DNA from 4 places in the Streptomyces sp. NPDC094143 genome. Region 1 is predicted to be linked to each of the others. Evidence: riboswitches for the same ligand, from Rfam matches in the RefSeq annotation. Region 1 holds a riboswitch; each other region holds the start of a gene.
What was found. A riboswitch is a leader RNA that binds a small molecule or an ion and turns the genes downstream of it on or off. The one in region 1 is predicted to bind cyclic di-AMP.
Positions count from the first base shown of each region.

Region 2: another riboswitch for cyclic di-AMP. It lies ahead of ABTZ58_RS22190 (transglycosylase family protein); the one in region 1 lies ahead of ABTZ58_RS15490 (C40 family peptidase).
Region 3: another riboswitch for cyclic di-AMP. It lies ahead of ABTZ58_RS17010 (M23 family metallopeptidase); the one in region 1 lies ahead of ABTZ58_RS15490 (C40 family peptidase).
Region 4: another riboswitch for cyclic di-AMP. It lies ahead of ABTZ58_RS26775 (transglycosylase SLT domain-containing protein); the one in region 1 lies ahead of ABTZ58_RS15490 (C40 family peptidase).

Region 1 covers NZ_JBEOTZ010000010.1:60,718-67,804, reverse strand. Annotated here, with positions in the region: gene ABTZ58_RS15505 (C40 family peptidase) at 1-850, opposite strand, end outside; gene ABTZ58_RS15500 (hypothetical protein) at 1,308-1,661, shown strand; gene ABTZ58_RS15495 (SLAC1 family transporter) at 1,639-2,583, opposite strand; gene ABTZ58_RS15490 (C40 family peptidase) at 2,660-3,853, opposite strand; cyclic di-AMP (ydaO/yuaA leader) riboswitch at 3,861-4,034, opposite strand; gene pcrA (DNA helicase PcrA) at 4,349-6,826, shown strand; gene ABTZ58_RS15480 (M23 family metallopeptidase) at 6,942-7,087, opposite strand, start outside.
Region 2 covers NZ_JBEOTZ010000017.1:88,044-95,130, reverse strand. Annotated here, with positions in the region: gene ABTZ58_RS22210 (SurA N-terminal domain-containing protein) at 1-229, shown strand, start outside; gene ABTZ58_RS22205 (nucleoside triphosphate pyrophosphohydrolase) at 500-1,507, shown strand; gene ABTZ58_RS22200 (cytochrome P450 family protein) at 1,554-2,846, shown strand; gene ABTZ58_RS22195 (transglycosylase family protein) at 2,990-4,000, shown strand; cyclic di-AMP (ydaO/yuaA leader) riboswitch at 4,229-4,394, shown strand; gene ABTZ58_RS22190 (transglycosylase family protein) at 4,399-5,109, shown strand; gene eno (phosphopyruvate hydratase) at 5,362-6,642, shown strand; gene ABTZ58_RS22180 (FtsB family cell division protein) at 6,758-7,087, shown strand, end outside.
Region 3 covers NZ_JBEOTZ010000011.1:140,806-147,892, reverse strand. Annotated here, with positions in the region: gene ABTZ58_RS17025 (TetR/AcrR family transcriptional regulator) at 1-488, shown strand, start outside; gene ABTZ58_RS17020 (SGNH/GDSL hydrolase family protein) at 713-1,498, opposite strand; gene ABTZ58_RS17010 (M23 family metallopeptidase) at 1,954-2,934, opposite strand; cyclic di-AMP (ydaO/yuaA leader) riboswitch at 2,939-3,094, opposite strand; gene ABTZ58_RS17005 (alpha-galactosidase) at 3,412-5,487, opposite strand; gene ABTZ58_RS17000 (tyrosine-protein phosphatase) at 5,668-6,465, shown strand; gene ABTZ58_RS16995 (DUF6126 family protein) at 6,481-6,600, opposite strand; gene ABTZ58_RS16990 (helix-turn-helix domain-containing protein) at 6,597-7,087, opposite strand, start outside.
Region 4 covers NZ_JBEOTZ010000023.1:121,817-128,903, reverse strand. Annotated here, with positions in the region: gene ABTZ58_RS26780 (polyprenyl synthetase family protein) at 1-753, opposite strand, end outside; cyclic di-AMP (ydaO/yuaA leader) riboswitch at 1,258-1,439, shown strand; gene ABTZ58_RS26775 (transglycosylase SLT domain-containing protein) at 1,443-2,204, shown strand; gene ABTZ58_RS26770 (HAD family hydrolase) at 2,168-3,016, opposite strand; gene ABTZ58_RS26765 (GNAT family N-acetyltransferase) at 3,187-4,272, shown strand; gene ABTZ58_RS26760 (glycosyltransferase family 2 protein) at 4,292-5,575, shown strand; gene ABTZ58_RS26755 (polysaccharide deacetylase family protein) at 5,968-6,723, shown strand; gene ABTZ58_RS26750 (glycosyl hydrolase) at 6,738-7,087, opposite strand, start outside.

The DNA.
Region 1 (7,087 bases):
TGCGGGGCAGGGAGACGCCGGCGGAGCGGTACGCGGCCTGGACCAGGCCCGAGCAGTCGAAGGCGTTCGGGCCGGTCGCGCCCCAGACGTAAGGGCTGCCGAGCTTCTGGTAGGCGTAGGAGACGGCTGCGGCCGCGCGGGAGTTGGGCGCCTGGGAGGCGGCTGACCCGGGGGCCGCCAGGGTGTCCCGCGGTCCTGGGGCTCGGGAGGCGCGGGGGGACCCGTCGAGCCGGGTGCGCTCCTCGGCGGTGAGCCGGGACAGCAGTTGCCGTGCCGTGCCGAGCTTGCCGGTGATCGTCCTCTTGTGCCGCTTCAGCTCCGTCTGCCGTGACTTCAGGGAGGTCAGCTCGATGTGGGCGGCGCCGCGCAGCTGCTCGATCTCCCGGAGCTGCTTGCGGACGCCGGCGACGGCGGACTGCCGCCGGTCGCCGGCCCGTTCGACGAACTCGGCGTTCTCCAGGTAGCGGTCGGGGTCGTCCGACAGGGCGAGCTGCAGCGCGGGATCCAGGCCGCCGCCGCGGTACTGGGCCGACGCGACCGCGCCGAGGGCCTCACGGGCCGTGTTGAGCCGTCCTTCCTTGCGGGCGGCCTGGTCCTGGAGCCCTTTCAGCCGCTGCCCGGCCGCCTCGGCCTTCTCCTTCGCGCCGTTGTGCTTCTCGGTGGCGACCTCCGCCTCCTGGTACAGCTTGTCCACCTTGGCCTTGACCTGGCCGGGGGTGAGCTCCGGTTCGGCGTGTCCGGTTCCGTCGAAGCCCGTCGCCGTCGCCGCGCCCGCCAGGGCGATCGTGGCCGCCGTGCGGGCCTTGCCGCCACCTGTCGAGCGCTGTCGGGGCTTGCGGTGCGCTGCCACTCTTCGGGCCACGTCCTTTCCTCGGCCGCCGGTGGGCGCGTACGGCCGCCGGGGGAGCGGACAGCGGCCTGCGCGCGTCCGGCGACGGCCCGCACAGGGGAAGCGGACCGCCGCCGGACCTTCTCGGCGGTGGTGTCCGACTGCCGCCCCTGGCCCGGGCGGCGGTGGGGAGCCGGTCACCTGGTGGAGGACGCTAAACCTCGGCGTGCGGGGCCGGGGGCGGGTGCGCGGAAGTGTTCCGAGAGGACCGGCGGTGACCGTATGCGACCGTGATGCCTCCTCGACGCCGTCCACTCAACTCAGCGTGATGACCGATGCGCCGATTTCCCGGGCGAGTGACGGTGATCGGGTGCTATGGAGCGCATATATGCATCGGTGGCCGGTGGCCGGTGGCCGGTGGCCGGTGGCCGGTGGCCGGTGCCGGAGGCGTCGGGGCCCCTGATTAGGCTCCGGCCCCATGGACGTACTCATCCACCTCTTCGTCGGTCTCCACATCATCGGCATCGCCGCGCTCCTGGGCGGTTTCCTCACCCAGATGAAGGCGATGGGCCAGGGCACCGCCCGCTACACCCCCGCGATGCTGCACGGCGCGCTGACGATGCTGGTCACCGGGGTGATCCTGGTCGGGCTCAACCAGGCCGACGACCAGTCCGTGAACAACGTCAAGATCGGCGTGAAGCTGGCGCTGCTGATCGTGATCCTCGGTCTGGTCTACGTGAAGCGGGACGACGAGAAGGTGGACAAGGGCCTGTTCGGCCTGGTCGGGCTGCTGACCGCGGCGAACGTCTTCATCGCCGTGCTCTGGGTCTGACCCCGGCGGGCCGGGACCCGGCGCGGGCCGCGGCGGCCGTCCAGGCGGTGCACGCGAGCCACAGCGCCACCGCGAGCCACAGCAGTGCCTCCCCGACGGCGTCGAGCCAGGGGGCGTCCAGGGCTGCGGCGACGGCCGGCGCCGCGGCCGCCGTCACGGCCGCGCCGAAGACACCGGCCCAGCGGCGCACGTCGTAGCCAGGCCGGGGCCACATGAGCTCGGCGGTGAGCAGGGCGACCCAGCACACCAGGGTGAGCACCAGCAGGGCGACGGTGACCCGGCTGAGGACGGCGTGGGCGTCGTCGTTCCACAGGGAGAGGCGGCCGCTGTCGGCGCTGAGGAGCCGCGCCCCGGCCAGTGCCGAGACGGCGAGGGCGCCGCCCGCGAGCCAGTGGTCCCCGCGCCCGTCGGTCACCTCGCGCGGGGCGAAGCGGAACAGGGCGAAGCAGTACAGGATCAGCCCCAGCCAGAACAGCACCAGGGCGGCGTGGGCCGGCCAGGCCGCCGACTCGGCCGCGGCGAGCGTGGCGCCGAGCACGGCGAGCCCCTGGGTGGCCACGCAGCGCAGGAACACGGTCCCGCCGCGGCTCGGGTCCCCGTCGGCGAGCAGCAGCGTCCACAGCAGTGCCGCGAGCGCCAGCAGGGCCGCCGCGGACGTCTGCCGGCCGGCCGCCGAGAGCCCGGCGCCGAGGAGGGCGGTCGCCGCCGTGAAGGTGTGGGCGGCCGGTGCCTGCGCCCGCCACGCCGACCGCGGCAGCCGCAGCACGGCGTACGCCACGGTCCCCAGCCAGGCCGCGCAGGCCGGGACGAGGGCGATGCGGGAGAGGACCTCGTACCCCGCCGAGTCGAGACCGACCGACAGGGTGCCGGTGGTCAGCGCGTAGGTCGCCCACAAGGTGGCAAATGGGGAGGGGCCGGGCATAGCGCCGATGCTAGAGAGCGGCGCGCGGGTTGTGAGAGGGGCACGCGCGCGTGCCCCGCAAAAACGCCGAGACCCCTCAGGCCGGCCGGACCACGCTGTGGATGGCCGACTCGCCGTCGTAGTAGACCGACTCCTCGCGCACGTACGTGCCCGGCTTCGGGGCGTGGATCATCATGCCGTTGCCGATGTAGATGCCGACGTGGGTGATGTCGTCGTAGAAGAACACCAGGTCCCCGGGTTGCGCACTGGACAGGGGGACGGTGGTGCCGGCGTCGACCTGGTCGTAGGTGGTGCGCGGCAGGCTCACCCCGGCGGCCTTCCACGCGGCCTGGGTGAGGCCGGAGCAGTCGTAGGAGCCGGGGCCGACGGCGCCCCACACGTACGGCTTGCCGATCTGGGCGCGGACGAAGGCGAGCGCCTTGCCGGCCTTGGTGGCGTACGAGGAGTCGGCCGGGGCTGTGGAGGTGGAGCCGGAGGCAGTGCCCGACGGGGTGCTGTCCTGCCGCTGGGCGGCCTCTTCCCGGGCCTTCTCCCGTGCGGCCTCCTCGCTGGCCTTTTCCTGTGCGGCCTGCTCGCGGGCCAGCTCGGCGGCCCTGCGGGCGGCCTCCTGCTGCTTCTCCTTCTCGATCGCCGCGAGCCGCGCCTTCTCCTCGGCGGTCAGCTGCGACAGCAGGTCGCGGGCGGCGGCGAGCTTCCGCTGGACGGTGGCCTTGGCCGTCTTCAGGTCGCTCTGCGACTCGGTGAGCGTCCGCAGGCTGTCGGTGGCCTCCTGGCGCTTGGTCATCGTCTCGGACTGCTGTGTGACGTAGTCGTCGACCGCGCCCTTCTGGCGGCCGGTCATCCGGTCCATCAGCTGAGCCTGGTCGAAGTAGTCCTGCGGGGTGTCCGCGAACAGGAACGTGGCGGTGTCCGGGGCGGCGGCGCCGGTGCGGTACTGGGCGGCGGCGAAGGAACCCAGCCTCTCCCGCGCCTCGTTGAGCTTCTCGGTGCGCTGGGCGACGTCGTCGAGGAGGGTGTCGACGCGCTTGCGCTGCTTCGCGGTCTTCTCCTTGACCGCGTTGTACTTGTCGGTCGCCGACTCGGCCTGGCGGTACAGGTCGTCGACCTTCTTCTCGACTTCCTCCAGGCTGGGCTTGCCGTCGGCCTCGGGGGCGGCGTTGGCCGACTGGGACAGCAGGGCCACGGAGGTGAGGGCCGCCGTTGCGAGGGCGGGGGTCCGTATGCCTGCCACGCGCGTGCCCGAAGGACGCGACTTACGGTGCGACGCCAAGGGAGGCGACTCCTTCCAAAGTTCCGCCTACCGGGTTAGCTGTCGGGTTCGGGCGGGTGGTTTCGGAAGGGTTGCCCTACGGCCTTCCCAGGGAGGGAGTCGGGCCGATTCACCCCAGGTTCTCGGTGGGTCCCCGGCTCCGGCTGCCGCTGCGGCACACCGGACTCGGCGGAGGCCGCGCGGCCCGGCGACGTTCGCCGGTGGGGGTCGTGCGGCCCGGTCGCACCGTAGCCAACTCGTGTGGTCCGTGTGAAGGTTGATGGGTGATATGCCCGATACATTTTCGTGACCTTATGCCGGAGCATCGCTGAGCGTGAGGGAGTGGAGGGCTTTGGTCACGAGTCGCCCGGGAATGCGCGAGGTGTCACACGAAGTGATCACGCCAATCCATGGAGCGACGACGGGCCGGTGGCCGGTCACGGAAGGCCCAGCTCCGCGGCGATGTTCTCAGGGCGGCGGCGGGCTGTCAGTGGGGCGTCCTAGACTCGGAGAGCGATGAGCAGCCTCTTTGACGACCACTTCCTGGCGAGTCTCCAGGCCCAGCGGGGCCCCGCGGACGAGCCCCCGCCGCCACCCGAGGACGATCACGTTCCGGAGTCGATCCCGGACGATCTGTTCGGCGGGAGGTTCGACGCGCCGCCGGAGCGGGACACCCACTACCGCGACGGCGCCCCGCGCCCGGTGATCGACTCCGCCGCGCTGCTGGACGGGCTGAACGACAACCAGCGTGCCGCGGTCGTCCACTCCGGCTCCCCGCTGCTCATCGTGGCCGGCGCCGGCTCCGGCAAGACCCGCGTGCTCACGCACCGCATCGCCCACCTGCTCGCCGAGCGGGACGTCCACCCGGGCCAGATCCTCGCGATCACGTTCACCAACAAGGCCGCGGGCGAGATGAAGGAGCGCGTCGAGCAGCTCGTCGGCCCCCGCGCGAACGCGATGTGGGTCATGACGTTCCACAGCGCCTGCGTGCGCATCCTCAGGCGCGAGAGCAAGCGCCTCGGCTTCACGTCCTCCTTCTCGATCTACGACGCCGCCGACTCCAAGCGCCTGATGGCCCTGGTCTGCCGCGACCTGGACCTCGACCCCAAGCGCTTCCCGCCCAAGTCCTTCAGCGCTAAGATCAGCAACCTGAAGAACGAGCTGATCGACGAGGAGGACTTCGCCGCCCAGGCCACCGACGGCTTCGAGAAGACCCTCGCCCAGGCCTACGCCCTCTACCAGTCGCGGCTGCGCGAGGCGAACGCCCTCGACTTCGACGACCTGATCATGACGACGGTCAACCTGCTGCGCGCCTTCCCGGACGTCGCCGAGCACTACCGCCGCCGCTTCCGGCACGTCCTGGTCGACGAGTACCAGGACACCAACCACGCGCAGTACGCCCTGGTCCGTGAGCTGGTCGGCACCTCCGAGCACCCCGTGGACGTACCGCCGGAGGCCGAGGTCCCGCCCGCCGAGCTGTGCGTCGTGGGCGACGCCGACCAGTCGATCTACGCCTTCCGCGGCGCGACGATCCGCAACATCCTCCAGTTCGAGGAGGACTACCCGAACGCGACGACGATCCTGCTGGAGCAGAACTACCGCTCCACGCAGACGATCCTCAGCGCCGCCAACGCGGTCATCGAACGCAACGAGTCCCGCCGCCCCAAGAACCTGTGGACCAACGCGGGCGCGGGCGCGCTGATCACCGGCTACGTCGCCGACACCGAGCACGACGAGGCCCAGTTCGTCGCCGACGAGATAGACCGCCTCACGGACGCCGGCGAGGCGAAGGCGGGCGACGTCGCGGTCTTCTACCGCACCAACGCCCAGTCCCGTGTCTTCGAAGAGGTCTTCATCCGCGTCGGCCTGCCCTACAAGGTCGTCGGCGGCGTCCGCTTCTACGAGCGCAAGGAGGTCCGGGACGTCCTGGCCTACCTGCGCGTCCTGGCCAACCCGGAGGACTCGGTGCCGCTGCGCCGGATCCTCAACGTGCCCAAGCGGGGCATCGGCGACCGTGCCGAGGCGATGATCGACGCCCTCGCCCAGCGCGAGAAGATCAGCTTCCCGCAGGCGCTCAAGCGCGTCGACGAGGCCTACGGCATGGCCGCGCGCTCCACCAACGCCGTCAAGCGGTTCAACACGCTGATGGAGGACCTGCGCACGATCGTCGAGTCCGGCGCCGGACCGGCCACGGTGCTTGAGGCGGTCCTGGAGCGCACCGGCTATCTCGCCGAGCTGCAGGCCTCCACCGACCCGCAGGACGAGACCCGGATCGAGAACCTCCAGGAGCTCGCCGCCGTCGCCATGGAGTTCGAGCAGGAACGCGGCGAGGGCGAGCAGAGCACGCTGGCCGACTTCCTCGAACAGGTCGCGCTGGTCGCCGACTCCGACCAGATCCCCGACGAGGAGGACGGCGACGGCGTCATCACACTCATGACGCTGCACACCGCCAAGGGCCTGGAGTTCCCGGTCGTCTTCCTCACCGGCATGGAGGACGGCGTCTTCCCGCACATGCGCGCCCTCGGCCAGACCAAGGAACTGGAGGAGGAGCGGCGCCTGGCGTACGTCGGCATCACCCGCGCGCGGGAGCGGCTGTATCTGACCCGCTCCACGCTGCGCAGCGCCTGGGGCCAGCCCTCGTACAACCCGCCCTCCCGGTTCCTGGAGGAGATCCCGCCGGCCCACGTGGAGTGGAAGCGCACGGGAGCGACCGCGCCCGCGTCCTCCGGTCCCGTCTCCGCCGTGGCGGCCTCGCTGTCGTCGTCCCGCTCGCGCTCGTCCGCCTCGGGCGCGTCCGGCTTCGCCACCCGCCGCACGGCCGAGAAGCCGGTGGTGGGGCTGGCGGTCGGGGACCGGGTCACGCACGACCAGTTCGGTCTCGGGACGGTCGTGGCGGTCAAGGGCACCGGCGCGAACGCCGAGGCGACGATCGACTTCGGCGACACGAAGCCGAAGCGGCTGCTGCTGCGCTACGCGCCGGTGGAGAAGCTGTAGTCCGGTGAGCCGGGCCGGCTCGACCGCCTCAGCCGGCCCGACCGCCTGACGGCCTCCGCCGAACCGGCCGGCGGGGGCCGGCGAGGCGTTCCGCCCGCCCCGGGGCCGGACTCGGTTACGTCGGGTCGACGCCGTGGCTGCGGAGCCACGAGAGGGGGTCGATCGCCGAGCCGCCCGCGGGACGCACCTCGAAGTGCAGGTGGGGGCCGGTCGAGTTGCCGGAGTTGCCGGAGCGCGCGATGGGGTCCCCGGCCTTGACGG
Region 2 (7,087 bases), on a different contig from region 1:
GGAGGAGAACCTCCGCCTGCAGCTGGAGGCCCAGAAGCTCGCCGAGAAGCGAGGCACGGACACCACCCGCCCGGAGTTCTGGAAGGCCCTGTCCGAGGCCTCCGAGAAGCTGAACGTCGACCTCAACCCGCGGTACGGCACCTGGGACGTCAAGAAGAGCAGCCGCGCCGACGCCAAGACGCCGTGGGTCCGTGACGTGACGACGGCGCAGACGCAACAGAACATGTAGCCCCCGCGCCCCGACCCCGCCCCGTCCCAGGGGCCTCCGATCCGGTCGCGTGCACGGGCCTCCGGCCGGTATCTCACGCATGGGCCTCGGCCCCGGGGCGCACGCATGGGCCTCCGGCCGGGGTCGCACGCATGGGCCTCCGGCCCGGGTCCGCACGCACGGGCCTCCCTCGCGTCCCGGCCCGAGCCCGTCCGCGGACGACTCCCCGGCCGCCCGCAGGGCCTGTGGACAACTTCGGGCGCCGTCGGCGCCGTGGGATAGCTTCGAACCGTGAACGCCAACAGCCCCGAACCCACCCAGGGCCCCCGGCAGGCCGCCCCCGGCGCGGCCGCCGCCCCCGGCCGCATCGTCCTGCTCACCACCAGCCACCGCGTCGCCCCCGGCCTGCTGTCCTGGCCCGCCTGGCAGGCCCTGCACGCGGCCGACCGGGTGCTGTGCGCGGACGGCGCGCATCCGCAGCTGCCCTATCTGCGCGAGGCGGGCATCGCGGTCGAGGAGGCGTCCCCCACCGCCCAGGAACTGGTCGACACCTGCGCCGGCGGCCGCACGGTGGTCGTCGTGGCGACGGGCGAGGGCGAGCCGGCCCTGACCGACGGTCTGGCCCGCCTCGCCGGCACCGGCCGCCTCGCCATGCCGGAGCTGGAGCTGCTGCCCGCCTCCTACGACCTGCCGGGCGCCCGCCTGCTCGACATCGTGCAGGTCATGGACCGGATCCGGACCGAGTGCCCCTGGTCCTCCCAGCAGACCCACAAGGGCCTGGCCAAGTACGGCATCGAGGAGGCGTACGAGCTCGTCGAGGCGATCGAGGAGGGCGACCGGGACGAACTGCGCGAGGAGCTCGGCGACGTCCTCCTCCAGGTCGTCTTCCACGCCCGCATCGCGGAGGAGGACCCCGAGGCGCCGTTCTCCGTCGACGACGTGGCCGGCGGCATCGTCGCCAAGCTGATCCACCGCCACCCGCACGTCTTCGGCGACGCGACGGCCACCACGCCCGAGGAGGTCAAAGCCCACTGGCTGCGCACCAAGGCGGTGGAGAAACAGCGCACCTCGGTCACCGAGGGCATCCCCCTGGGCCAGCCCGGCCTGGCCCTCGCCGCCAAGCTGGCGTCCCGCGCCCGCACGGCGAACCTGGACATACCGCTCCCACCCGTGGAGGGCATCGGCTACGACCTCCTGGCCCTGGCCGTCCGGGCGGAGGCGGAGGGCGTGGACCCGGAGGCGGCCCTGAGAGCGGCGGCCCGCGCCTACCGGGACGCGATCAGACAGGCCGAGGGCTGAGCGGACCGGCACGGGGGAGCGGCAGCGGGCCGGATACGGTCGGAGGGTGACCGACCAGCCCCAGCCCAGCCCGCCCGCTCCGTCCCCCACTCCCGCCCCCGCCCTGTTCACCTGGGAGTTCGCGAGCGACCCCTACCCCGCCTACGCCTGGCTCCGCGAGCACAGCCCCGTCCACAGGACACGGCTCCCGAGCGGCGTCGAAGCCTGGCTGGTCACGCGCTACGCCGACGCCAAGCAGACCCTCGCCGACCCCCGGCTCTCCAAGAACCCGGCGCACCACGACGAACCCGCGCACGCCAAGGGCAAGACCGGCATCCCCGGGGAGCGCAAGGCCGAGCTGATGACGCACCTGCTCAACATCGACCCGCCGGACCACACCCGGCTGCGGCGGCTCGTGTCCAAGGCGTTCACGCCCCGCCGGGTCGCCGAGTTCGCGCCGCGGGTGCAGGAGCTCACCGACCGGCTCATCGACGGGTTCGCGGACAGGGGGAGCGCCGACCTCATTCACGAGTTCGCCTTTCCGCTGCCCATCTACGCCATCTGCGACCTGCTCGGCGTCCCCCGCGAGGACCAGGACGACTTCCGGGACTGGGCGGGCATGATGATCCGTCACCAGGGCGGGCCGCGGGGCGGCGTGGCGCGGTCCGTGAAGAAGATGCGCGGCTACCTCGCCGACCTCATCCACCGCAAGCGGGAGGCGCTCCCCGCCGCGCCCGGTCCGGGCGAGGACCTCATCTCCGGCCTCATCCGCGCCTCCGACCACGGCGAGCACCTCACCGAGAACGAGGCCGCGGCCATGGCCTTCATCCTGCTGTTCGCCGGTTTCGAGACGACGGTCAACCTCATCGGCAACGGCACCTTCGCCCTGCTCACCCACCCCGAGCAGCGCACTCGCCTGCAGGCCTCCCTCGCCGCCGGGGAGACCGGCCTGCTGGAGACCGGCGTGGAGGAACTGCTGCGCTACGACGGGCCGGTCGAGCTCGCCACCTGGCGGTTCGCCACGCAGCCGCTCACCATCGGTGGGCAGCGGATCGACGCGGGCGACCCGGTCCTGGTCGTCCTGGCCGCCGCGGACCGGGACCCGGAGCGGTTCGCCGACCCGGACGTGCTCGACCTGTCGCGCCGTGACAACCAGCACCTCGGTTACGGCCACGGCATCCACTACTGCCTCGGTGCCCCGCTCGCCCGCCTGGAGGGCCAGACCGCGCTCGCCGCCCTCCTCACCCGCCTCCCGGACCTCCGCCTCGCGGTGGACCCGGCCGAGCTGAGATGGCGCGGCGGGCTCATCATGCGCGGGCTGCGCACCCTGCCGGTGGAGTTCACCCCGATCGCGAAGTGACACGCCCTCAGCTTTGTGATCTTCATGTGATCTGCACGGCATGAACTTGTGACAAGTGATCGTGTGCCGATACGTTCACCCATCAGCGCGGCCGGGGACCCCTGCGCCGCGTGGGTCACTGCTGTCTCGCGAAAGGTCTCCGCATGCTCTCCGGGAACGGTCGGCACCGCCGCCCCCGCCAGGCTCCGGCACTCCTCGTTGCGGCCGGAGTGACCGGCTCCGCCATCGCGATCCCCCTCCTCGGGGCCTCCGGCGCCAGCGCGGCCGACGGCACGACCTGGGACCGGGTCGCGGACTGCGAGACGGGTGGTGCCTGGAGCCAGAACAGCGGCAACGGCTACTACGGCGGCCTCGCCCTGTCCCAGGAGGACTGGGAGAACCACGGTGGTCTGGACTACGCGCCGAGCGCCGACCTCGCCAGTCGCTCCCAGCAGATATCCGTGGCGGAGAGAATCCTCGCCGACCAGGGGGTCGGCGCATGGCGCACCTGCGGGCTGCTCTCCGGCCTCGAGCAGGGCGCGTCGGGAGAGACCGGGGAGTCCGGTTCGTCCGGTGAATCCGGTGAATCCGCTCCGGCAAACTCGTCCGGTCTGCTCGACTCGCTGGGATCGTCCGAGTCCCCTTCCTCTTCCTCTTCCTCGCCTTCCGCGTCCACGACGTCCCCGTCGCCTTCTCCGTCCGGCTCGGCGTCGCCTGACGGCTCATCGACTTCGCGGGACGATTCCGCCAAGTCCGACAAGTCGCCCGACTCCCGTCCTTCCGGCCGGACGTCGGACGGCTCGGCCTCGGCCACGCCCGGGGGTGCCGCCTCCGGCAACTCCCGGTCGGCCGGTGACGCTTCGGACCGCACGGACACCGGCTCCGGCCGTCACCGCGGCCCCAGTGCGGACGAGAGCGCCGACTCCGCGGGCGGCCGTGAGAGCGGTTCCTCGGGCCGGCACGCCTCGCGCGGCGACACGAGTGCCGGCGAGGCGTCCGAAGGCGCCTACATCGTGGGTGTCGGTGACAGTTCCTGGTCCATCGCCGACTCCCTCCCCGTCGACGGCGGATGGCAGGAGCCGGCCACGGGGGACGAGAAGACCGCCGACGACGCCGCGGACCCCGTTCAGCCCGGTCAGACGCTCACGGTGGAGGGCGAAGCGGACGAGGGGTAGCCCTTCGGGCAGTGCGGAAACGAGGGCCTAAGTCACCGCGAAACCGGGTGAGTTAGCGTCACGTTTCGCGCCGTATGTCCCGTATAAGTGCGGTGAGAGATAGATCTCAGAAGCCCTGATCGTCTTTGAAATTCCGCCGATCACCTGTCTACGGTCGTGACCGCTCGTCATCGCGAGCCCCGGCTGCCGCAACGCCGAATCCTGCCAGCGGCCGCACGGGAACAGTCGTCGCGTCAAGCGCCGTAGGCAGGAGCGGGGGACCCAAGGTAGGTGCCCGACCGGCCGGTTGGCCGGAAGGGCTTGGGGTGAAGCCGTGTCCCGCGAGGGACGCGGCCGGGCAACTCAACCGGCCCGAACCCGACAGCTCACCTCGCAGGCGTCGGTGAGGGGATCTCTCCATGCTGTTTTCCGGTAAGGGCACGCACCGCCGTCCGTCCAAGGCCACTCGCGCCATCGCCATCGCCGGTGTCACCGGTGCCGCCGTCGCCGCCCCGCTGATGGCGGCCGGCAACGCCTCCGCCGCCACCGCCTCCGAGTGGGAAGCCGTCGCCCAGTGCGAGTCCGGCGGCAACTGGTCCATCAACACCGGCAACGGCTACTACGGCGGTCTGCAGTTCTCCGCCTCCACCTGGGCCGGCTACGGCGGCACGAAGTACGCCTCCACCGCCGACCAGGCCACCAAGGCCCAGCAGATCGAGATCGCCGAGAAGGTCCTCGCGGGCCAGGGCAAGGGTGCCTGGCCGGTCTGCGGCAAGGGCCTGTCGAGCGCCGGCTACACCGGTGGCGGCTCCAGCGACTCCGGCAGCTCCTCGCAGAGCCAGGGCCAGAGCCAGAGCCAGAGCCAGCAGAGCACCGAGACCCGCGAGACCCAGCAGCCGGCCTCCCGCTCCGAGGAGCGCCCGGCCGCCAAGAAGACCGTCACCACCCCGACCGGCAAGAAGGTCAAGAAGGGCGACGGCGAGTACAAGGTCGTCAAGGGCGACACCCTGAGCACGATCGCGGCCGAGGAGAAGGTCAAGGGCGGCTGGGAGAAGCTCTTCCAGCTGAACAAGGACATCGTCGAGGACGCCAACCTCATCTACCCGGGCCAGCAGCTGCACCTGAAGTAGGCAGCGGCCCATCCCCGTCCCCACGGGCTCCCCGTCCCGGTGCGTCGTCCCCCGTACGCACCGGGGCGGGGTTTTTTCGGCAACCGGCTTTGTTCCGTTCGGAAACAATTTACTCTCGGTTCTGTCCATGGGGTGGGCGACCCGGTGGCCGATCGCCCGGAGCCGGTTAGGCTCATGTCGCGAGCCACCGGCCCGCACCTCGCCGGGTCCACGCGACCCGCGTACCCGCGTCACATCAAGAAGGAGATGCTCGTGCCGTCCATCGACGTCGTCGTAGCCCGGGAAATCCTGGACTCCCGAGGCAACCCCACGGTCGAGGTCGAGGTCGGCCTCGACGACGGCAGCACCGGCCGTGCCGCCGTCCCGTCCGGCGCCTCCACGGGCGCCTTCGAGGCCATCGAGCTCCGCGACGGCGACTCGAACCGCTACCTCGGCAAGGGTGTGGAGAAGGCCGTCCTCGCGGTCATCGAGCAGATCGGCCCGGAGCTGGTCGGCTATGACGCCACCGAGCAGCGCCTGATCGACCAGGCGATGTTCGACCTGGACGCCACCGACAACAAGGGCTCCCTCGGCGCCAACGCCATCCTCGGCGTCTCGCTCGCCGTCGCCCACGCCGCCTCCGAGGCCAGCGACCTGCCGCTGTTCCGCTACCTGGGCGGCCCGAACGCGCACCTGCTGCCGGTGCCGATGATGAACATCCTGAACGGCGGCTCGCACGCCGACTCCAACGTGGACATCCAGGAGTTCATGATCGCCCCGATCGGCGCGGAGTCCTTCTCCGAGGCCCTGCGCTGGGGCGCCGAGGTCTACCACACGCTGAAGAAGGTCCTGAAGAGCAAGGGCCTGGCCACCGGCCTCGGCGACGAGGGCGGCTTCGCCCCGAACCTCGGCTCCAACCGCGAGGCCCTCGACCTCATCCTCGAAGCCATCAAGGAAGCCGGCTACACCCCCGGCGAGCAGATCGCCCTGGCGCTCGACGTCGCCGCCTCCGAGTTCTACAAGGACGGCGTCTACACCTTCGAGGGCAAGGAGCGCTCGGCGGCCGAGATGACCGAGTACTACGCGGAGCTCGTCGACGCGTACCCGCTCGTCTCCATCGAGGACCCGCTGTTCGAGGACGACTGGGAGGGCTGGAAGACCATCACCGACAAGCTCGGTGACAAGGTCCAGCTCGTCGGCGACGACCTGTTCGTCACCAACCCCGAGCGCCTCGCCCGCGGCATCGAGGAGGGCGCGGCCAACGCCCTGCTGGTCAAGGTCAACCAGATCGGCTCGCTCACCGAGACCCTGGACGCCGTCGAGCTGGCCCAGCGCAACGGCTTCAAGTGCATGATGTCCCACCGCTCCGGCGAGACCGAGGACGTCACCATCGCCGACCTGGCCGTCGCCACCAACTGCGGCCAGATCAAGACCGGCGCCCCGGCCCGCTCCGAGCGCGTCGCCAAGTACAACCAGCTGCTGCGCATCGAGGAGATCCTCGACGACGCGGCGGTGTACGCCGGCCGCAGCGCGTTCCCGCGCTTCAAGGGCTGATCGCCGAAAGGCCCGGCCCGTCACAGGCAGCGTCGTACGTACGTCCCCGTACTCGGTCCCGTACCGTGTCCGGGGACGTACGCGCGTATGACGGTGCAGCGGGAGGCGGACAGACATGGCCGTGAAGGACCGGGACCGGTTCTCCACCGCGACCAGGATCCGGCTGCTCGGCGAGCAGACCGCGGCCCGGGTCTACCGTTCCCAGACCAAGCGGCAGGCCCGCCGCTCCCGGCTGACCGGCCGGGCCGCGCTGCTCGCCCTGGTGATGTGCTCGCTGATCGTGGCCCTGGCCTACCCGATGCGGCAGTACGTCTCCCAGCGCGCCGAGATCGAGGACCTGCGGCGCGAGCAGCAGCAGGCCCGCGAGCGCGTCGAACGGCTGCGCGACCTCAAGGCGCGCTGGCAGGACGACGCGTACGCCGAGCAGCAGATCCGGCAGCGGTTG
Region 3 (7,087 bases), on a different contig from region 1:
TCTACCACTTCTCGTCCAAGGAGCAGTTGGTCGCGGCGGCGTTCCGCCATGCGGCCGAGGCCGACCTCGCGCACCTGCGCAAGCTGCTGGGCCGCCGCACGTCGGCGCTGCGGCGGCTGCGGTCGGCGGTCCGCTGGTACGCCCCGACCGGCCAGGCCAAGGGCTGGCGGCTGTGGATCGAGGGCTGGGCGGCGGCCCCGCGCGAGCCGGTGCTGCGGGAGGTCACGCAGAACCTCGACCGCCAGTGGAAGGCCGCGCTCGCGGAGGTCATCGCGGAGGGCGTGGCGGCGGGCGAGTTCCACTGCCCGGACCCGCAGGCCACGGCCCTGCGCCTCACCGCGTTCCTCGACGGCCTGGCCGTCCGGCTGACGTCCTACCCCGGCGCGATCCCCCGAGCCTGGGCCCAGCAGTGGACGGAGGAGGCCCTGACCCGCGAACTGGGCCTGGAGTCGGTTCCTTTGACCCCGCCGATGAGCAACCCGGCGTAGGACCGCCCAGGCGGCACGCGAGCCCGCAGCCACGCGAAGGACCACCCGCACCCGCCGGACGGCGCGAGGGAACGTGTCGGGGGGGTCCGCCCGCAGCGGTTGGCGCGTCAGCGGACAGTGAGTCGGTACGACACTCCATCGCGCCGTTGCGAGGACGGACACCCCCTTGCGCGGCCCCGACCCACCACCCACGGTCAGGCGAAGACGCGCAACCCGCTACGCCCTCACGCCACAGCGGCGATCCGCATCCGGATGTCCGCCGGCGACAACGCCCCCTTGGCCGTCACCTGGTCCCCGGAGGACTCCCCCCGCAGCCGTCGCCCGATCCACGGCACCAGGAACTCCCGCGCCCACTGCACGTCGTCGCGCCGGACCTCCAGCGTGCCGCGCGGCGGCAGCGGCGGCCAGGGCTGCTCGGGATCGGCCGGCACGTCGAGACCGAGCACCTGCCCCGCGCGGAGCGCCACGCGCGTGTGCCCCTCGGGCGACAGGTGCAGCCGGTCGGCGTCCCAGGCCCGGCGGTCCTGCACACTGCGCAGGGACCACAGGTCGAGCACCGGGCAGCCGTACCGGTCGGCGATGGCCCGGACATGGCCGTTGTACGTGGCGATCTTGCCGCGCAGATGCTTGAGCACGGGCACGCCACGCGTGTCGAACCCGGTCGTCACCAGCACCGTCCCGGCCACCGCGGTGAGCCGCGCCAGCGCCCGCTCGAAGCGCTCGGCCACCTCGTCCGGGTCGGTGCCGGGCCGGATGATGTCGTTGCCCCCGGCGCAGAACGACACGAGGTCCGGGGCCATCTCGATGGCCCGCGGAACCTGGTCCGCCACGATCTGGTCGAGGAGTTTCCCGCGCACGGCGAGGTTGGTGTACTGGAAGTCGCCCTCGGGCCGGAGGTCGGCGAGCAGGACGGCGAACCGGTCGGCCCAGCCGACGAACGCCCCGTCGGGGCCGGGATCACCGACGCCCTCGGTGAAGCTGTCCCCCACCGCCACGTACGACCCGATCACTGCTCTGCTGTCACTCTTCGAATCGTCTGCCACAGCCGCTCATGATTCACCCTCGAATGTGACCTACGCGACCGTAGGAAAGAGTTGACGGGCGGTGAGATAAGCCACTCCTGAAGTGTTCCCCAATTCCGGAATAGCCGACGCGTCAGGGGTGTTGCCGGGTGAATCGCCAGCGGCGCCAATCACAACACCACGACCCGGCTGCGCCGCTGCGTCGGCGGACCCGGGGTCCGGCCGCTGGTCTTCGGCTACACCGAGCCGCTGCTGGTCGGATCACTGTGTCCCGACTGCCGCCCCCAGTCGACCCCATGGGCCGATCAGGGAACGCGCACACCGAAGGCCGGACCCCGGGGATCGGGGTCCGGCCTTCGGTGACGTGTCAGGAGTCAGCCGTGCCTGCCATGTCAGGCATGTCAGCGTGTCAGGCCATGCCGGGCAGCTGGTGGCGCGGTCGGTCAGCCGACGGAGACGCCGTGGGAGCGCAGGAAGGCGACCGGGTCCACGTCCGAGCCGTAGCCCGGGGCGGTGCGGATCTCGAAGTGCAGGTGCGGTCCGGTGACGTTGCCGGTGGCGCCGGACAGGCCGACCTGCTGCCCGGCCGTCACGGTCTGGCCGGCCGAGACGGACAGCTGGGACAGGTGGGCGTACTGGGCGTAGTGGCCGTCGTTCAGCTTGATGACGACCTGGTTGCCGTACGCGCCGCCCCACCCGGCGGAGACGACCGTGCCCGCGCCGACGGCCTTGAGGGAGGTGCCGGTCGGGACGACGAAGTCGACGCCGGTGTGGTAGCCGCTGGACCACATGCTGCCGGACATGCGGTACGGGGTGCCGACGATGGCGCCGTCCACCGGCGAGCTGTAACCGCCGGCGTTGCTCTGGGCGGCCGGCTTGGCGGCGGCCGGCTTGGCGGCGGCCGGCTTCGCTGCGGCCGGCTTCGCCGCGGTCTCCGTCCCGGCGGACGATCCGGCGGACGAGGACTTCGCGGACTTCTCCGCGGACTCCTTCTCCGCCTTCCCGGCCGAGGCCTTTGGCGCGGACGGCGCGGACGCCTCGGGGGCGCTCGCGGCGGCCTTCTTGCCGAGGGTGAGCTTCAGGCCCGGGTGGATCAGCGACGGGTCGTCGCCGACGGCGTCCCGGTTGTCGGAGTAGAGCTTCTTCCAGCCGCCGCTGACGTTCTGGTCGTCGGCGATCTTCGCGAGATAGTCGCCGGCCTTCACCGTGTAGGTGCGCGCGCCGGTGCCCTTTTCCGCGGCCTTCTTCTCGGCGGCCGGGGCGGCCTGGACGGCCTTTTCCGGAGCCGACTGCGGGGTGGCGGCGTGGGCGCCGGCGGCCCCCATGAGGGGAAGGGCGAGAGCGGCTCCACCGGTTCCGGCGACGGCGATGGAGCGGGTGAAACGCTGGGTCTTGGGGCGGCGGTGCTTACCCTTCGCGGGCATGACGAATTCCTCTCCGTCGCCTGCGAGGTGAGCTGTCGGGTGCGGGCTGGAGATGCCCGGCCGCGCCAAGGCGCGGCTTAACCCCAAGCCCGTTCCGGGAACCGGAACAGGCGTCTTACCTGTGGGTCCCCCGCTCCTGCCGTACGTCGGGTCAGTGTGTGCGGGCTCCGGGCGGCGGCAGGATTAGGCGTCCGTCCGGATTGGTGTGGAACGTAAGCGACCAGGACGCGACGGGACAAGCTTGGGGTTGCCTGTGAAGGCGTTTTCCTCGACGCGTCGGCACATTTCCCGTCACCGAGCGTGGATTGCGGATCTCCGGATTTCCTCAATCGCCCTGAATAACGCGTTGATTACGTGCACATGGCGACAACGCATCGTCACGAATATGACGATGGTCACGCACCCCGGCCCCATCTCCTCTACGACCGGGGCACGTTATGACGAAGCGACTGAAGCACCTTATTCGGACAAGAAGGGCTACTTCCGCTTAAGGTGGACCACGGCGGCGTCCAGATCTCCGCGCAGACCGACCCGCAGCCCGTGGTGCAGCAGGACGGCCCCTCGATGCAGTTCGCCCGTTTCGAGGCATTCGTACGTCGCCGCCGGATCCACCCCACGCAGCCGGAGCGCCGGCACGGGCTCGCCGTAGCGCTGCGCCTGGAGCCAGGCGAGGACCACGGTCTCGTCACCGAGGACGTACTGCACGGCGCTCAGTCCGCCCTCCGGGGGCCGCAGCCGATGGAGGTCACCGCGCTGCACCACGGGGCGGATCTCCTTGTAGCGCCCCACCCACTCCCGCGCCTCGGCGAGCTCCTCCTCCGTCCACTTCGTGAGGTCGCCGCCGACCCCGAGCACCCCGGCCATGGCGCTGACGAACCGGAACCGCAGGGAACTGGCCCGGTGGTTGAGCATGGCGTTCGGACTGTCGGTGACCCAGGCGGCCATCACGCGCGCGGGGTGGATCTGGCTGAAGCCGTGCTGGATGGCGAGCCGGTCGAGCGGATCGGTGTTGTCGGAGGTCCACACCTGGTCCGTACGGCTCAGCACGCCGAGGTCGATCCGGCCGCCGCCGCCCGAGCAGGACTCGAAGGCCACGCCCGGGTGGGCGGCCCGCAACCGGTCCAACAGGGCGTACAGGGCGCGGACGTGGTCGACCCAGAGCCGCTGCGGGTAGGGGTCGCCGGGCCAGCCGGCGTCGGTGAAGCAGCGGTTGAAGTCCCACTTGACGTAGTCGATCGGGGCGCTGGAGAGGAGCCCGTCGAGCTGCTCCCACAGGTACTCCTGGACGTCCTCCCGGGCCAGGTTCAGTACGAGCTGATTGCGGAACTCAGTCCGGTTTCGTCCTGGTTGGTACTGCACCCAGTCCGGGTGGGCGCGGTACAGGTCGCTGTCCGGGTTCACCATCTCGGGCTCGACCCAGATGCCGAACCGCATGCCGAGGCCGTGCACATGGTCGGCGAGCGGCTTCAGCCCGCCGGGGAAGCGGTCGGGGTTGGGCGTCCAGTCGCCGAGCCCCGCCCGGTCGCTGGTGCGTGCCCCGAACCAGCCGTCGTCGACGACGAACAGCTCGACCCCCAGGGCGGCGGCCCGCTCGGCGAGCGCCCGCTGCCGCTCCTCGGAGATGTCGAACTCGGTGGCCTCCCAGGAGTTGAACAGCACCGGCCGGTCCTGCCCGGCGTCCGGGATCACGTACGCCCGCTGGTAGGCGTGCCAGGCGCGGCTCGCCCCGCCGAAGCCGCCGTCGCTCCACAGCCCGGCGAAGACGGGGGTCGTGTACGACTCGCCCGTGCCCAGCGTCAGCAGGCCCGAGTCGTCGTGGCCGGCGCCGCCGGTGATCTGCACGCGCGCGTCGGGGAGCCGCGCCACGGAGATCCGCCAGGAGCCGGACCAGCCCAGGGCGCAGCCGTAGACCTCGCCGTGCTCCTCGGTCGCGCCGGTGTCGAGGGCGACCCAGGGCAGATGCTGGTGTCCGGTGTGGCCGCGCCGGCTGCCGATCACCTTCTCGCCGTAGGTCAGTTCGGAGCGCACCAGCCGGGACTCGGCGCCCCAGCGGCCGTGCAGCTGGGACAGCCGCCAGGTGTCGCGGTCGGGCAGGGTCCAGGTGGCGGAGTCGGCGCGCAGCACCTCGGCCTGCGGTCCCCGGTTGTCCAGGGTCACCCAGCGCTCGACGACGTCCGAGGAGGGGCGCATCCGGTAGTGCAGGGTGACGGTCAGGCCGTCGTCACGGAAGCGCAGGCGCAGCTCGCCGTCCTCGGTGTCGTGCCCCTCGTGGACCCACTCGGTGCCGCGCCGCCCGGCGGTGCGCACGGACAGGGCGGGGTGGACGAACCGGGGGCCGCCCTCGGCCGGGTACTCCTCGCGGCCGTCGAGCGGGGACTCGAACGGCCAGTACTCCGGCAGCGGGCGCGCGGCGAGGGCCTCGGCGTCGGCGAGCGCGATCCGGGGGCCCCAGTGCAGGTGCAGCAGTTCATGCCGGTCGGTGACATGGAGGGCGTAGCTGCTGGCCGGCCCGGAGAGCACCCATGTACGACCGTCCTCGGAGATGTCCAGCATCGAGCCCTCACAGATTCGAACAAGCGCGACCAGGTGCGATCAAGCAGCAACATCATCGAGTGCCGCGGGCGCTTCGGGCAACGCCTGTGGACGACTCATTGCCCCTGGCAGGCATGTCGTATGGTCGAGTGGTGCCCGTCGGCGAGCCCGCGTCGGCGGCGCCGATGGGGAGGAGCCCAGGTGACACAGCAGGTCCCGTCGACCGAGCCCGAGCTGGCCGGAGTGCGCAACTTCCGCGACGTGGGCGGACTGCCGACCGTGGACGGACGGCGGGTGCGGCAGGGCGTGCTGTTCCGCAGCGGCCACCTGGCGCACGCGACCGGGGAGGACGCCGCCTTCCTGGCCACGCTGGGTCTGCACACGGTCTTCGACTTCCGCAACGCCGCCGACCAGAAGCTCGAAGGCCCGGACATCGACCTGCCGGGCGTGCGCAATGTGAACCTGCCGCTGAGCGACCCGGCCGACGGCGCCGAGTTCTGGAGGATGGTCCGCGACGGCGACCTGGACCAGCTGCGCGCGATCCTCGCGGACGGCAAGGGCGCGGACCGGATGATCGCGTCCTACCGCATGATCATCAAGGACCGCACCGCGGAGCACTCCCGGGTGCTGCACGCGCTCGCCGAGGACAGCGTCCCCGCGCTGATGCACTGCGCGGCGGGCAAGGACCGCGCGGGCCTGTCCATCGCGGTGACGCTGCTCGCCCTGGGCGTCGAGCGGGACGCCATCGTCGAGGACTACCTGAAGTCGAACGCCAAGCACCGCCGCTACAAGGTGCACCGCAGCAGCTCGCACGCCTCGGCCTACTCCCCCGAGGTCATGGAGCTGCTCAGCCCGCTGTTCGACGCGCGCGCCGAGTACCTGACGGCCGCCTTCGACACCATCGAGGAGACCTGGGGCGGCGTCGACCCCTACCTGGAGAAGGGGCTGAAGCTCTCCTCGCAAACCCGGGAGCGGCTGCGCGAGCGGCTCCTGGACTGAGGCACCGCCCGGCGGCTACTTGGCGCCCACCTCGAACAGCAGGTAGACGAACGCGGCGAAGACGTGCCCCAGGACGAGGTAGACGAACAGCCGCACCCACAGGGCGCGGGGGAACTTGTCCTCTATGTCGCTCATGACGCGTCTCCGGAGGCCGGCCCCAGGCACAGGGCGGCCGTGGGGCTCTGCAGCAGGGTGTGGACGAACAGCAGGTCGACGCCGTCGTGGTCCTCGGCGGCGATACGGTGCGGGGTGAGCGAGTCGAAGTGGGCGCTGTCGCCGGCCGCCAGCCGGTGCGTGGTGTCCCCCAGGCGCAGCCGAAGCCGGCCCCGCAGGACGTGCAGCCACTCCTCGCCGGGGTGGACGCGCACGATGTCGCCCTGGGAGCCGTACGGGACGTGGACCCGCAGGGCCTGCATCCCGCGGCCGGAGGCGCCGGCCTGCCAGTACGTCCAGCCGCCCGCAGCGGTGGGTTCCATGTCGGCCGCGCGCACGACGGCGTCCCGGCCGGCGACGGTCTCACCGAGCAGCTCGGAGACGGTCGTACCGTAGACGCGGGCGAGCGTGAGCAGCATCGGCAGCGAGGGCTGGCGCTGCCCGGTCTCCAGGCGGGAGAGGTGGGCGG
Region 4 (7,087 bases), on a different contig from region 1:
CCGCAGCACCGGCAGGGTCGGGATGCCCTCGCGCAGGTCGGTGCCGGGGGTCTTGCCGGACTCGTGGGAGTCGGAGGCGATGTCCAGGACGTCGTCGGCGAGCTGGAAGGCGACGCCGAGCCGCTCGCCGTACTGGGTCAGCACGTCCACGACCGTATCGTCGGCGCCGGACATCATCGCGCCGAACCGGCACGAGACCGCCACCAGCGAGCCGGTCTTGCCGCCCAGCACGTCCAGGTAGTGCTCGACCGGGTCACGGCCGTCCTGCGGTCCGGCCGTCTCCAGGATCTGGCCGGTCACCAGCCGCTCGAACGCCTCGGCCTGCACCCGTACCGCCTCCGGACCGAGGTCGGCCAGGATGTGCGAGGCGCGCGCGAAGAGGAAGTCGCCGGTGAGGACCGCGACGGAGTTGCCCCAGCGGGTGTTGGCGCTGTCCACCCCGCGGCGCACGGCGGCCTCGTCCATCACGTCGTCGTGGTACAGCGTGGCGAGGTGCGTCAGCTCCACGACGACGGCCGACGGCACGATGCCGGGTGCGTGCCGGTCGCCGAACTGGGCGGCGAGCATCACGAGCAGCGGCCGGAACCGCTTGCCGCCGGCCCGTACCAGGTGCTGGGCGGCCTCCGTGATGAAGGGCACCGCACTCTTGGTGGCCTCTAGCAGGCCTTCCTCGACAGCCGCCAGTCCGGCCTGGACATCGGCCTCCAGAGCCTGGTCCCGCACGCTCAGCCCGAATGGCCCGACGTCGGTCACGAGGGGTCTCCTGTCTGCTGGTGTCTGCCGGTGCTTACGCGGATTGTCGATAGGTCGCTGCCATCACTCGAGTCAGCGTATCCGGTCACGTTTCGATCACCGCCAGCGCCCATGGTTACAGGCCGGGTGGTATCCGATCACGACCGCAATGTTTTCGATCAGCCCATAAGAACAGAAATGTTCCGACTTACCGGGAATTCGCGACCTATGCGAGATTTGCGGCATTGGCGAAGCAAATTCCTCTTGCGGGACATTGCGCCCCGGGTCGCGATCAGTGAATTGAATCACTTCGACCCTTCCGCGGCACTGCCGGCGCATCGAGTGGTTACGCCTTTCACCGAAAGCGAGTTGAGGCTTGGCTCGCGCAAAGGATCAAGCGGCCCATTCCACCCTGACCAAGGTCAAACAGCACCTCGTGTGACTCCGGTGCTTGTTCCCGGCATGTGCTCTCGCATACGTTCCGGCCCAGTCCGGCGGACCGCCGAATCCTGCCGCCGCCCGGACTCCCCACACACACCGACTCACTCACGCAGGGCAGGAGCGGGGGACCCAGGTAAGTCGCCGGTCCGCACGACAGCGGAACGGCTCGGGGTGAAGCCGCGCACGACAGCAGCACGCCGTGTGCGGCCGGGCACCTCCCGGCCCGAACCCGACAGCTCACCTCGCAGGCGCCGGAGAGGAATATCGCCATGCCCGGACGAGGTAAGCACCGTCGCCCCGCAAGGAACCCGATCACCCGTGGTGTCGTCGCCGTCGGCACCGGTGGAGCGGCACTGACCCTGCCGCTCCTCGGCGCGACGCAGGCGAGCGCCGCGGAGCCCCAGAGCGCCCCGGCCGCGCTGACCGTGGCGCAGGCGGCCCAGCCCGCCAAGTCGCTCACGTACACCGTGGTCAAGGGCGACTCGCTCTACCGCATCGCCGAGAAGTACGACGTCTCCGGCGGCTGGAAGCGGCTGTACCAGGACAACCGCGCCGCCGTCGGTGACGACCCGAAGCTGATCCGCCCGGGTCTGAAGCTGAAGGTCGGGACCACCAAGGCCGTCGCCCCGAAGAAGGCGACGCAGTCGGCCACCCCGGCCAAGCCGGCCGGTGGCGTCACGCAGGCCACCCCGGCCGCCGCGAAGACCTACGCGAACAACCTCGACGGATGGATCCGCGAGGCGCTGGACATCATGGCCCAGAAGGGCATCCCGGGCTCGTACGACGGCATCTACCGCAACATCATGCGAGAGTCGTCGGGCAACCCGCAGGCGATCAACAACTGGGACTCGAACGCCGCCAAGGGCACCCCGTCCAAGGGCCTGCTCCAGGTCATCGACCCGACCTTCGCCGCCTACCACGTGCCCGGCACCCCCTACGACCCGTACGACCCGGTCGCCAACATCACGGCGGCCTGCAACTACGCGGCCGACCGCTACGGCTCGATCGACAACGTCAACGGTCCGTACTGAGCCGTCCCGCCCAGCAGTCGTTCGAGGACGACGGCGATGCCGTCGTCCTCGTTCGACAGCGTGATCTCGTCGGCCACGGCCTTGAGTTCGGGATGACCGTTGGCCATCGCGACGCCGTGCGCCGCCCAGTCGAACATCGGGATGTCGTTGGGCATGTCACCGAAGGCGATGGTGTCCGCGGGCCGCAGCCCCAGGTGCTCGGCGGCCAGCGCCAGCCCCGTCGCCTTGGTGACACCGCACGGCTGGAGCTCGACCGTGCCGGGCCCCGACATCGTCACCGTCGCCAGTGAACCCACCACCGAGCGGGCCGTCGCCGCCAGTTCGTCGTCCGACAGGCAGGGGTGGCGCAGCAGCACCTTGCTGATCGGCTCACCCCACAGCTCGTCGCGCCGGTCGACCCGCACCGCGGGCAGCGTCGGGTGCGGCATGAGATACCCCGGCTCGATGAGCGTGAGCCCGTCGACCCCGTCCTGGTCGACCGCCGCGTACACCTCCCCCACCTCGGCCTCGATCTTCCCGATGGCCGTCTCGGCCAGCTCCCGGTCCAGCGTGACGGACCACAGCATCCGGTTCGCGCCGGCGTCGTACACCTGCGCGCCCTGCCCGCACACCGCGAGCCCCGTGCACCCCAGGTCGTCCAGGAGCGGCCGCACTCTCGGCGCCGGGCGGCCCGTCACCACGAGGTGCTGGGCACCGGCGTCCGCCACCCGCGCGAGCACGGCGAGGGACCGGTCGGACAGGGTGTCGTCGCCGCGCAGCAGCGTCCCGTCCAGGTCGGTGGCGATGAGTGAATATGCGAGGGGTGCGGCCATGATCAGAGAATACGGACAACGCGCCCCTTCGTTTCATCGCGCGGCACACGCCGATTGCCCGGTTGAGGGCCTCTGCACCAGTTGGCAACAACATGGTCCGCTACCTACCCGAGAGGCCGCATCGAGCGGTACCTTCCAAGTGTCCAGCGGGACTTGATCGGGGGGTCGGGTTGAGCAGTGGGCGCATTCGCGTGGCCGGGCCCGGGGAGCTCGGCGAGGGGGAGAGGGAGCGCTGGCGCGCGCTGCGCGCCGCCTCGGAGGCACCGCGCAGCCCTTTCATGGAACCGGAGTTCACCGAGGCCGTCGGTCTGGTGAGGCCGCGGGCCCGGGTCGCGGTGGTCCACGAGGGCCCGGAGCCGGTCGGCTTCCTGCCCTATGAACGCGGCCCGTTGGGACAGGGCCGCGCCATCGGGCTCGGGGTCTCGGACGCGCAGGGCGCGATCCTGCGGCCCGGCCTGGACCTGGAGACGGGCGAACTGCTGCGGGCCTGCTCGCTGTCGTCCTTCGCCTTCGACAACCTGGAGGCGGAGCAGCGGCTGTTCGTCCGGTACGCGGCGGAGGAGCACGCCACCTACGTCGTCGACGTGGAGAAGGGCTACGAGACCTACGAGTCGGTGCTGCGCGCCCAGTCGCCCAAGTTCCTGAAGACCACCCTGGCCAAGGAGCGCAGGCTGGCCCGGCAGGCCGGCGAGGTGCGGTTCGTGTTCGACGAACGCGACCCGGCCGCGCTGCGCACGCTCATGGAGTGGAAGTCGGCGCAGTACCGCAGGACAGGCCGCAGGGACCGGTTCGCGCAGGAGTGGATCACCCGGCTCGTCGGGCACCTGGCCCGCACCCGGGCCCCGGAGTGCAGCGGCACGCTGTCCGTGCTGTACGCGGGCGGCCGGCCCGTCGCCGCGCACTTCGGGCTGCGCTCGGCGTCGGTGCTGGCCTGCTGGTTCCCGGCCTACGAGCCGGAGTTCGCGAAGTTCTCGCCCGGTCTGGTGCTGCACCTGCGCATGGCCGAGGCGGCGGCGGCCGCGGGCATCGGCACGCTCGACCTGGGGCGGGGCGCGGCCGAGTACAAGGACGCGCTGAAGACGGGCGAACTGCCCGTGTACGAGGGCGCGGTGACCCGGCCTGGGGCGGGCGCGGCGCTGCACTGGCTGAGCCGCGAGCCGGCGCGCCGCGCGCACAGCTTCGTCCGCGGCCGGCCGCGCCTCGCGGCGCTGGCCGCGCGGACCCTGAAGGGCGCGGCCCGGCTGCGCCGTACCTGACGACGAGGGGGGAGGGCGCATGGCCCGTTCGGCGCGTGCGCGGGAGGAGATACGGCGGTTCCTGGCCATCGGTGCCGTACAGGTCGCCGAGCTGGACCTGGACGGCGAGGAGGCGGTGCTCAGACCCGGCCCGGGGAGCCCGCCGGTGACCCACGGCGAGGTGTTCGCCCTGGTCAGACGGGGTGGCCGCCCGGTGGGCACACTGCTCGCGCAGGTCCCGGAGGGGGCGGATCCGCGGGCCGTGCTGGCGGCCCGGGCGCGGGCGGAGTGCGCCGCGGCGGAGGCCGCCGCGCCGGTGGAGCCGCCGTACGCCAGTGTCGTCGTGGCCACCCGGGAGCGGGCCGGGCAACTGGCCCGGGCGCTGGACTCGCTGCTGGCCCAGGACCATCCGCGGTTCGAGATCGTCGTGGTCGACAACGCGCCCGTGACCCGCGAGACGCGGGAGCTGGTCGAGCGGAAGTACGCCGAGCGCGTGCGGTACGTGTGCGAGCCGGTGCCCGGCCTCGCGGTCGCGCACAACGCCGGTCTGGCCGCCGTGCGGGGCGAGGTGGTCGCCTTCACGGACGACGACGTGGTGGCCGACCCGCGCTGGCTGACCGAGCTGACCGCGCCCTTCGCCGCCGACGCCGCACTGGGGTGCGGCACCGGGCTGATCCTGCCCGCGCGGCTGACGACACCCGCCCAGGTGCTCCTGGAGAGCCACGGCGGCTTCGCGAAAGGCTTCACTCCAAGGACGTACGATCCGGCGGACCCGCCGGTCGACGAGCCGCTGTTCCCGTTCACGGCGGGGCGGTTCGGCTCGGGCGCGAACATGGCGTTCCGTACGGAGGTCCTGCGCCGCGTCGGCGGCTTCGACCCGGCGACCGGAGCGGGAACGGCCGCCCGGGGCGGTGACGACCTCTACGGCTTCGTCCGGGTCCTGGCCGAGGGATACCGGCTGCGCTACACGCCGTACGCCCTGGTCTGGCACCACCACCGGGAGACCTGGCGGGACCTGGAGACCCAGGCGTACGGCTACGGCGCCGGCCTCACGGCGTATCTCACCGCGGTGCTGGTGAACCGGCCCGCGCTGCTGCCGGCGTTCCTCGCGCGGCTGCCGCGCGGCCTGGCACACGCCCGGTCGCTGACGGCGGCCCGCGCGACGGAGGAGACCGCCGGCGGCATGCCGGGCGATCACGACGCACGCACCCATCCCTGGCCACGGCGCCTGTCGCGCCTGCAGCGCAGGGGGATGGTGTACGGACCGGTCGGCTATCTGAAGGCGCGGCGGGCGCTGCGCGCGAGTGTGCGGGGGGCGGGATGAAGACTCCGGCGAGTGCGAGTACGCGTGGCGAGGGCCAGGGGGAAGGCAGAGGCCGGGCGGAGCGGGGGACGCGGGACGGTGAGGGGCCGATAGCCCCGGCGGACACCGGCCGTGCGCGCGAGGGCGGGGTCCACGTTGGTGTCCACGATGGTGTGACCCGAGCCCCGGCGGAGGCGGCCGGCGGGGCCGGCTCCACGGCGGGCGATCGCTTAGCTCGTCCGCCCCTCGGCCATCAGCCCCAGCACCTCCCGCTCACGCGGGGTGAGCCCTCCGTGGAGGCGGTTGATGAGGCCGGCTCCACGGCGGGCGCGGCCGGTGAGCCCGGCTCCACGGCGGGCCCGGCCGACGAGGCCGGCTCCACGGTCATCCCCGTCTTCCTGTACCACTCCGTGATGGACGACCCGCCGGGCTGGATCGCCGAGTTCACGGTCACGCCCGCGCAGTTCGCCGCGCATCTGGACGCCGTGGTGCGCAGTGGGCGTACGCCCGTCACTATCAGCGCGGTCGCCGATCACCTGGCCGGGCGGGCACCCCTGCCGCCCCGGCCCGTGCTGCTCACCTTCGACGACGGGTTCGCCGATCTGCCCGGCCCCACCGCCGAGGCGCTGGCCGAGCGGACGCTGCCCGCCACCGCCTATCTCACCACCGGCGCCATCGTCCCGGGCGGCCGCAGTCTGCTGCCGCCCGCCCCGATGATGACCCTGGCGGGCGTGACGGAGCTGGAACGTTCCGGCATGGAGATCGGCAGTCACACGGTGACGCACGCGCAGCTCGACACGCTGTCCGCGAAGGACCTGGCCTACGAACTGCGCACCTCCAAGGCCGTATTGGAGGACGCCCTCGGGCACGAGGTCCGGCATCTCGCCTACCCGCACGGCTACAACAGCCCGCGCGTGCGCGCCATGTCGGTCCGGGCCGGCTACGAGACGGCGACCGCCGTCCGCCACGCCCTCAGCTCCGGCCACGACGAGCGGTACCGCATCGCCCGGCTCATCGTCCGCCACGGCCACACCGTCGCCGACGTCGAGGGCTGGCTGGCCGGGACGGGCGCGCGGGTCGCGCCGTACCGGGACGGGCCGAAGACGATCGCCTGGCGGTGGTACCGGCGGGCCCGCGGGCGGGTGCGCGGGCCCGAGTTCGCCGGCTGACGCGGTCGCCCCGGTTACTTCAGCGGCTGGTTCAGATACGGATCGGCGACTGCCTCGCGCAGGCTGTCCCAGGCCGCGTCGTTGGCCAGGGCGAGGTTGCAGTGCCGTCCGGGGTCGCGGTAGTTCCACTGGAGGGCCGCCTTCACGCCCTCCAGGCCCTTCAGCACTCCGGGCACCTGCGCGTACCACTCGGCCTGCCGCTGCGGGCGGGCCGGGTCCGCCGCCGTGCCGAACTCGGAGAGCATCAGCGGCTTGTCGTCGGAGATGTTCTTCCGGATCCACTCGTGCGTGGCGTCCTGCGTCTGCGCGAAGGTGAGCCAGCCGGTGTTGTGGCAGCGGTAGTAGTTGTACTGGTTGTAGCCGA